DNA from 2 places in the Bradyrhizobium sp. 170 genome. Region 2 is predicted to be linked to the other one. Evidence: predicted binding sites of a transcription regulator. Region 2 holds the regulator's gene; the other holds the start of a gene.

Region 1 (4,418 bases), 3.2 Mb from region 2:
TAGCGGACCCGGAGATTGACCGGTTCGGCGCAGTCGAAGGTGGAAGTTTGCGGGCCGTCGCCATCGTCGACCGTCCAGGCGCAGGTGGCGCCGACCGGCACCGGGCCGGTTAGGCGGATCACGACCGGATGATCGATCGGGGTGAGGTAGCTTTCCTTGACGTTGTCGCGGGTGCAGGGCTCGCTGACGCGGCCGGCCAGATCGATGCAGAGCCGGTTCACTGTGTTGCGCGCCCAGCCGCGGCCGTCGCTCTGGATCGCCAGCGCCTGCTCCGAGGCCAGCACGCCGCGGCCGCGCCCGGTTTCGGCGTGCAGCAGGAAATCCCGCTCCTCGCGGAACAGGCGGAAGCGGTTGCGCACCTCCCAGGAAATCTGCAGCGGCCCGTAGCCGCCGGCGGTCTGGGCTTCCACGGCGGACGTGGACATTCCAACCAGCGCGCCGGCAACCAGCGCGACCGACATCATTGAACGTAGGAGTATTCCAGCCATGGCGCCGTTTGACGTTAGCGGTAAGGCAGAAATAAGAGAATGAGGCAGCTCTGCCTCAAAAGACCAGACGGCGCAGATAACGACGCCGTTACCAGCCTCAGGATTGCCGGCCGTTGATCGGTGGCCGCACCCGGGCCTTGGCCGTACAGGCTTCGCCAAGCCGGCGCCGTTCCAGCCAGGGTTGCAGCACACTTAGCCAGAGTTCGCGTATGCCCATGATCCAAATCGAGATGCCGAAGGGGATCAGGAAGTACAGGATCCGGAACACCACCAGCGTCGCCAGCAACGCTTCCTTGCCAAACTGCGGCAGCGCCACCAGCATCGCGGCGTCGAATACCCCGATGCTGCCGGGGGCATGGCTGGCAAAGCCGAGCAGCGTCGCCAGGATGAACACCACCGCGAGCGAAACGAAGTCGATATGCGGCTCGGTCGGCATCAACAGATACATTGCCAGCGCGCAGAAGCCGAGATCGACGACGCCGATCAGGACTTGCAGCAGCGTCAGCCGCGCCGAGGGCAACACCACCTTCCAGCCGTTCTGACCGAGCTCGCGGCGACCCTCGCCCATCAGCAGCCAGACGAAATAGGCGGCGATGCCGGCAAGGCAGCCGAGCGCGATCAGCCGGTTCATCGCCGGCGGCAGCAGGTCCATCGACGACGCCGCCTCGGGATGCCAGGCCATGCCGCAGCCGAGCACGAACAGATTGCCGAGCCAGAAGGTGAGGCCCGAGAGGAAGCAGATTTTTGCGACATCGATCGCGCTCAGGCCGTAGTCGGAATAGATCCGGAACCTGATCGCGCCGCCGGTAAAGACGGTGGCGCCGATATTGTGCCCGATGGTGTAGCTGGTGAAGCTCGACATCGCGGCGATGCGATAGGGGATGTGCGTCTTGCCAATGGTTCGCAATGCGAAGAAATCATAGAAGGTCAGCGTGCAAAATGCCCCCACCACGCACAGCGCGGCCAGCGCGATGCGATGCGGGGCGATCTCCGTCAGCGCGGTCAGGATAATTCCGGTGTCGACCCCCTTCAGGGTGCGAACCAAATGGGTGACCGCAAGAATGATGATGAGGAGACTCGCAGCGATCCCTAGCCGTTTCCAGCCGATCTTCTCCTTGAAGCCACGCCCGAGCGCGGTCAGCAGCCGATGCATTCATCCTCCCGGCGGGGGGCAATACGTAAAGATGGGACCTGTCACGAAGGGTGACAGTCGACGGTCAGAGGCACCGTGCGCGAAATCCATAAGCCAAAACCAGGCCGTTGTGCAGCCCTTGACAAGCATGCCTTTTGGCTTCGTTCGCCGTCTTTGTCATACGCCCTACATATGTCGCCGCGTTAACGATTTTGAGTCGCATCGAGGTCCGTTCCGCGTGCTCTTTTTGCCGTTCCGTCCGTTCCATCACGGCGTTTTCGAGGCCTTCAGGAACATCCTTTTCGCAAGCCGGTTAGCTCCCATCAGCATCGAACATGAAGCGGATATCCGGCCGGGAAAAGGCCTGCGCCTGATGTTCCCCAAATGAAGGACGACCGCAATGGGACTCTTCACCAAAGACATCAAGACCATGAACGACCTGTTCATCCACCAATTGCAGGACATCTATTACGCCGAGAAACAACTCGTGAAGGCCCTGCCCAAGATGGCCGAAAAAGCGACCGACAAGCTGCTCAAGCAGGGCTTTTTGACCCATCTCGACGAAACCAGGACGCATGTAGAGCGCCTCGAGGAGATATTCCGCATGCACGGCGCCGAGGTGAAGGCGGTGGATTGCCCGGCGATCGACGGTATCATCGAGGAAGCCGACGACGTCGCGGGCGAGGTCGCTGACAAAGCCGTGCTGGACGCAGCCCTGATCAACGCCGCGCAGGCCGCCGAGCACTATGAGATCACCCGCTACGGCAGCCTGATCGCGTGGGCGCGGCAGCTTGGACGCAATGACTGCGCCAGCATTCTGCAGAAGACGCTCGACGAGGAAAAGACGGCCGACAAGAAGCTGACCTCGCTGGCGGAAGGCAGGGTCAACCTGCGGGCCGCAAGCTGATCTCGCCCGTCGAATGAGGCAAAAAGCCGCGCGGGGAGCGCCTCGCGCGGGCGTTTCCATGCCGGGTCGCCGCCTGGCATGCCAAAAGCGTTTGTTCACCATCCGCGCAACTGAACCGCGGCGGTTACCTCAAATATACGAATAGGACTGCTGTTACAGACCCCGGGGGTCTGTAATGTATCGTGTCCTGACTTGTCTCACCACCGAGCATGACTGGAGGCTGGTCCTGCTTGCCGGCACCATCTGCTGGCTTGCCAGCGCGGTCGCCATCAGCCTGTTTCATCGGGCCAGGGCGTCGAGCGGCCGAACGCGCGCGACCTGGATCGGCCTCGATGCGGCCGTCGGCGGCTGCGGAATCTGGGCTACCCATTTCGTCGCGATGCTGGCGTACGATCCCGGCTCAGGCGCCGGGTACAGCATACCCGTCACCTTGTTGTCGCTGGTCTTCGCAATAACCATCGTCGCCATCGGCCTCTGCATCGCATTGTCCAGTGCGCGCCAATCGGTGGTTGCCCTTGGCGGCGCCGTCATTGGCGGCGGTGTTGCAGCGATGCATTATACCGGCATGGCGGCACTCGAGCTTCCGGCGTTCATTGTGTGGTCGCCCGGCATCGTTGTGGCCTCGATTGTGTTTGGCAGCCTGTTTGCGGCCATGGCGCTTCTTGTCGCCGTACGTCGTGACAATCCCGTTCACACCGTGGCCGCCACCGGGCTGCTGACGGTTGCCATCGTTTCGCATCATTTCACGGCGATGGGCGCCGTCACGCTCATTCCCGACCCGACCCTCGGTAGCGACGGGCTGTCGATTTCTCCGACCGCGCTTTCGTTCCTGACGGCGGTCGCGGCCTTCGCCATTCTCGGTCTATCGCTGCTGGCGGCCATGATTGACCGCCGCGCGAAAGGCGAACTCCATAATCAGAAAGTCCTGCTCGACACCGCGCTCGACAACATGTCGCAGGGACTTTCCATGTTCGATGCGGAGGGCCGCATCCTCTTGTACAACGATCGCTATGCCGAAATGATGGGGCGGACCGGTATGGCCCTCCAGGGTCGTTTGCTGCTCGATGTACTCCGGCAGCAGAAGGCGCTTGATCGATGGGACGGCGATCCCGATCAGTTCGTCGCCAGCGTGATCGCTGCGGCCAAGGCCGGCAACAGCGTGACCAGGACGGTGAGCCGCAATGGACGTTCGATCCGCGTGGTCGATCAGCCCATGAAGGGCGGCGGATGGGTCGCTACCTTCGAGGACATCACCGAATGGCAGGCTGCCCAGGAACAGATCTCGCACATGGCGCGCCATGACGCGCTGACCAATCTGCCGAACCGGACACTGTTCCGCGAGCAACTCGAAAAAGCCTTGCGGCTTGCCAAACGCGCCGATCAGCTTGCGGTGCTCTGTCTCGACCTCGACCACTTCAAGGACATCAATGATTCGCTCGGCCATCCGGTCGGCGACGCGCTCCTGAAGGAAGTCGCTCGCCGCCTCGGCGAATGCATCACCGAGCACGATACGGTGGCGCGGCTCGGCGGCGACGAATTCGCGATCGTGCAGTTCTGCAACGATTGCGATCCATCCGCCGTTGCCTTGCTCGCCAGTCATGTGGTCGAGCGCGTTTCCGCGCCGTACGAAATCGCCGGGCACCAGCTCGTCATCGGCGTCAGCATCGGCATTTCGCTGGCGCCGGAGGACGGCAAGAATCCCGACGAACTGCTCAAGAAAGCCGATCTCGCGCTCTATCGCGCCAAGGAGGACGGCCGCGGCACCTATCGCTTCTTCGAGACCGGGATGGACGCCCGCGCGCAGGCGCGGCGGCTGCTGGAACTTGACTTGCGCGCAGCACTGCAGCGCGAGGAATTCCAGGTCTATTACCAGCCGATCCGCGACGTCGCC
Region 2 (4,418 bases):
CGCCTGGAGCGGGGCGCTCTTGATCACGCTCACCGTACTTGCCCTGAATATTGGCGCGCGCATTCTTGGCGCCGAGAGGACATCCAAATGACCGATCTCTCCGTATCCGTGAGTACCGCGAGCGGGCCCGTTCCGCAGGTGGCGCTGCCCGAGGCCGCGCCCAAGGTGACCGCGCGCGGCCTGAATTTTTACTATGGCGAGCATCACGCGCTGAAGAACATCAACCTGACGCTCGGCACAAACCGCGTCACCGCCTTCATCGGCCCGTCCGGCTGCGGCAAGTCCACGCTGCTGCGGATCTTCAACCGGATGTACGACCTCTATCCCGGCCAACGCGCGACCGGCCAGTTGATGCTCGACCAGACCAACGTCCTTGATTCCAAGCTCGATCTGAACCTGCTGCGCGCCCGCGTCGGCATGGTGTTCCAGAAGCCGACGCCGTTCCCGATGACGATCTACGAAAACATCGCCTTCGGCATCCGCCTCTATGAGAAGATCTCCAAGTCGGAGATGGACGGCCGGGTCGAAAAGGCGCTGCGTGGCGGTGCGCTGTGGAACGAGGTCAAGGACAAGCTCAATGCAAGCGGCCTGTCGCTGTCCGGCGGCCAGCAGCAGCGGCTCTGCATCGCCCGCACCGTGGCGGTGCGGCCCGAGGTGATCCTGTTCGACGAACCCTGTTCGGCCCTTGACCCGATCTCGACCGCCAAGATCGAGGAACTGATCCAGGAACTGGCGGAAGATTACACCATCGCCATCGTCACCCATAACATGCAGCAGGCGGCCCGCGTTTCGGACAAGACCGCCTTCATGTATCTCGGCGAGTTGATCGAGTTCGACGACACCAACAAGATTTTCACCTCGCCGAGCGATCGACGTACCCAGGACTACATCACCGGCCGGTTCGGTTGAGGAGATAAAACATGGCATCCGAACACACCGCCAAGGCATTTGACACCGATCTCCAGGAACTGACCCGTCTCGTCGCCGAGATGGGCGGCCTGGCTGAGCGCATGATCACCGAATCCGTCGATGCGCTTGTCCGCCGCGACGTCGCCCTCGGCAAGCGCGTCGTCGATTCAGACGTCGAAATCGACCGCCTGCAACATTTGATCGAGGAACGCGCGGTGCTGACCATCGCGCGGCGCCAGCCGATGGCGATCGATCTGCGCGAGATCGTCGGCGCCATGCGGGTCGCTACCGATCTGGAGCGGATCGGCGACCTCGCCAAGAACATGGGCAAGCGCGTCGCGGCGCTGGAGAACGATTTCCAGCCGCTGAAGCTGATGCGCGGCCTCGAACACATGACCGATCTCGTGCAGTCGCAGGTCAAGTCGGTGCTGGACGCCTATGCGGCGCACGATCTGCCGGCGGCGATGGCGGTGTGGAAGGGCGACGAGGAAGTCGACGCCATCTGCACCTCGCTGTTCCGCGAGCTCCTGACCTACATGATGGAAGATCCGCGCAACATCTCGTTCTGCATCCATTTGATGTTCTGCGCCAAGAACATCGAGCGGATCGGCGACCACGCCACCAATATCGCCGAGACCGTGTTCTACATGATCGAGGGACAGCAGATGCTCGACAAGCGCCCGAAAGGCGACATGACGACGTTTGCTACCGCCGTACCCAACACTTGATAAAGCGTTTTCAAGCGAAGTGGAGACCGGTTCGCGTGAAGAAAACGCGTCAAACAGAAGAGGCGAAAGCAGAATGAGCGCGCGCATTATGGTGGTCGAGGACGAGGAAGCGCTGACCACGCTGCTGCGCTACAACCTCGACGCCGAAGGCTATGACGTCGAAACCGTTGCCCGCGGCGACGATGCGGATACGCGGCTGAAGGAGCGTGTGCCCGATCTCGTCGTGCTCGACTGGATGTTGCCGGGACTGTCCGGCATCGAGCTCTGCCGCCGCCTGCGCGCCCGGCCGGAGACCAAGCAGTTGCCGATCATCATGCTCACCGCACGCGGCGAGGAGAGCGAGCGGGTGCGAGGCCTTGCGACCGGCGCCGACGATTACATCGTAAAACCGTTCTCGGTGCCGGAACTGCTGGCGCGGGTGAAGGGGTTGTTACGGCGCGCAAGCCCCGAGCGGCTCGCCACCGTGCTCACCTATGGCGACATCGAACTCGATCGCGAGAAGCGCCGCGTCGCGCGCTCGGGCCGCCAGATCGATCTTGGCCCGACCGAGTATCGCTTGCTGGAATTTTTCCTGGAGCATCCCGGCCGCGTCTTCAGCCGCGAGCAATTGCTCGACAGCGTCTGGGGCCGCGACATCTATATCGACGAGCGCACCGTCGACGTGCATATCGGCCGCCTGCGCAAACTGCTCAATCCCGGCCGCGAGCAGGACCCGATCCGCACCGTGCGCGGCGCGGGATACGCGCTGGATGACCGGTTTGCGAAGGTGGAGCCGTAGCGCTCCACCGCGTCACCCATACTCCATCGTCGTCCCCGCCTAGTGCGCAATTGCGCACGGGGCGCGGGGACCCATAACCACAAATCTCGATTGTTGTAATACGCTGGTGCTCCAGCGTGACATAACCACGAACGCCTGCGGTTATGGGTCCCTGCGTTCGCAGGGACGACGGCGGATATTTCCCGCGTAACTTACGATCGCCCTTACCGCGTCGGCTTCGGCGCCTGCCTCCGCCGGTCGGCGGCCGGTTGATACGCCACGCGCGAGTGATGCGCGCAATAGGGCAGGCCCGAAAGCGCCTTGCCGCCGCAGAAGAAGAATTCCGGGCTCGAGGGATCGCCGACCGGCCAGTGGCAGGTGGCCTCGTTCAGTTCGAGCAGCGACAGCCGCTGGCTCATCGGCACCACGTTGTCGAAGGCGATCGGATCCGGCTCCATCTCGACCTCGAAGGCGTGCGCGAGCGCGGTGTTGCCGCGCGAGACCGGGCGCGACACCCGCATCATCTGCTGGGCCGGGCGCGCCTTGCGCTGCCGCGGGGCGGCCGAGGAGGGGCTCTTGGCGCGGCCGGACAGGCCCAGCCGGTGCACTTTGCCGATCACGGCGTTTCGCGTCACATTTCCGAGTTCCGCGGCGATCTGGCTGGCCGATAATCCGGCTTCCCAGAGCTTCTTCAGCTGCTCGACGCGATCGTCGGACCAGGTCAATACCGTCATCGCATTCTTCCCTTCGCATCGCGCCGGCCAATCAGGGCAGCGCTGGCGACGTCATTCGTCTCAAAAAATCCCTGCGGTCAGAATCCCTTAGCCCTCGCCGGGCGCGAAAACCGCGCCCGAACGTCTACGCCTGCACAAATGGACTCTAGGGATCAGAACTGCCGCACGAGATGTCGTACCCGACAGCCCAAACGCTACAATATGGCGTGACTCGGGCGCAAGAGTCCGGGCCCGCGCGTCCACATGTTCCGATATCTAGGCATTGCACTGCGTGTTTTCCACCACACCGCAATCTTACGGATTTTCTTATCTTGCAGTGCAGGAAAGGCGGCTTCGTGGCGTGTTGACAGCGCCCCCCGCCCACATAGAATACCTCTCACGTGCCGCCCTTAAGAGGCGGCACGTTTCGTTTTCGCAAGACCGGCCGTTGCCGCGTTCGCGCCAATGCACGCGTGTGCTCCGCGGCAGGTCTTGAAAGCGGGTCTCAAACCTTCAGTGCAAACCTTTTGTGATCGCCATGACCAATAGCGCCACGTCGCATCTGCTTCCCGTCTTTGCCAGGGTCGATCTCGGCTTCGAGCGCGGCGAGGGCTGTTGGCTGACCGCCACCAATGGCGATCGCTATCTCGACTTCACCTCGGGGGTTGCGGTGAACGCGCTGGGTCACTGCCATCCGCATCTGATTGCGGCGCTGCAGGAACAGTCGACCAAGCTGTGGCACATGTCGAACCTGTTCAAGAGCCCGGACGGCGAGAAGCTCGCCGCGCGGCTCTGCGAGCAGAGCTTTGCCGACCTCGTGTTCTTCTGCAATTCCGGCGCCGAGGCGATGGAAGGCGTGATCAAGGTCGTGCGCCGCTATCAATTCTCCAAGGGGCATCCCGAACGCTATCGGCTCGTCACCTTCGAGGGCGCGTTCCATGGCCGCACTTTGGGCACGCTCGCCGCGACCGGCTCCGCCAAATATCTCGAAGGCTTTGGGCCGCCGATGGAGGGCTTCGACCAGGTACCGCACGGCGATCTCGACGCAGTGAAGAAAGCGATCGGGCCGCACACCGCGGGCATCCTGATCGAGCCGGTGCAGGGCGAGGGCGGCGTGCGCTCCGCACCGCAGTCATTCTTCAAGGCGCTGCGTCAGCTCTGCGACGAGAAGGGCCTGCTGCTGGCGTTCGACGAGGTGCAGACCGGCATGGGCCGCACCGGCGATCTGTTCGCCTACAAGCGCGTTGGCGCGACGCCGGATGTGATGTCGCTGGCCAAGGCACTCGGCGGCGGTTTTCCGATCGGCGCGGT

What was found. Region 2 encodes PhoB, which activates phosphate uptake and scavenging genes when phosphate is short. Its sites were predicted from a motif close to TGTCATNNANCTGTCAT; they were not measured.
Region 1: IVB05_RS31005 (YbhN family protein) is a predicted target of PhoB. The motif match lies at 1,796-1,812, and genes of this name have one in related genera.

The regions. Positions count from the first base shown of each region.
Region 1 is NZ_CP064703.1:6,616,179-6,620,596, reverse strand. Features, by position in the region: gene IVB05_RS31010 (hypothetical protein) at 1-488, opposite strand, end outside; gene IVB05_RS31005 (YbhN family protein) at 586-1,641, opposite strand; gene IVB05_RS31000 (ferritin-like domain-containing protein) at 2,021-2,527, shown strand; gene IVB05_RS30995 (EAL domain-containing protein) at 2,703-4,418, shown strand, end outside.
Region 2 is NZ_CP064703.1:590,268-594,685, forward strand. Features, by position in the region: gene pstA (phosphate ABC transporter permease PstA) at 1-91, shown strand, start outside; gene pstB (phosphate ABC transporter ATP-binding protein PstB) at 88-909, shown strand; gene phoU (phosphate signaling complex protein PhoU) at 921-1,637, shown strand; gene phoB (phosphate regulon transcriptional regulator PhoB) at 1,711-2,415, shown strand; gene IVB05_RS02760 (GcrA family cell cycle regulator) at 2,619-3,128, opposite strand; gene IVB05_RS02765 (aspartate aminotransferase family protein) at 3,646-4,418, shown strand, end outside.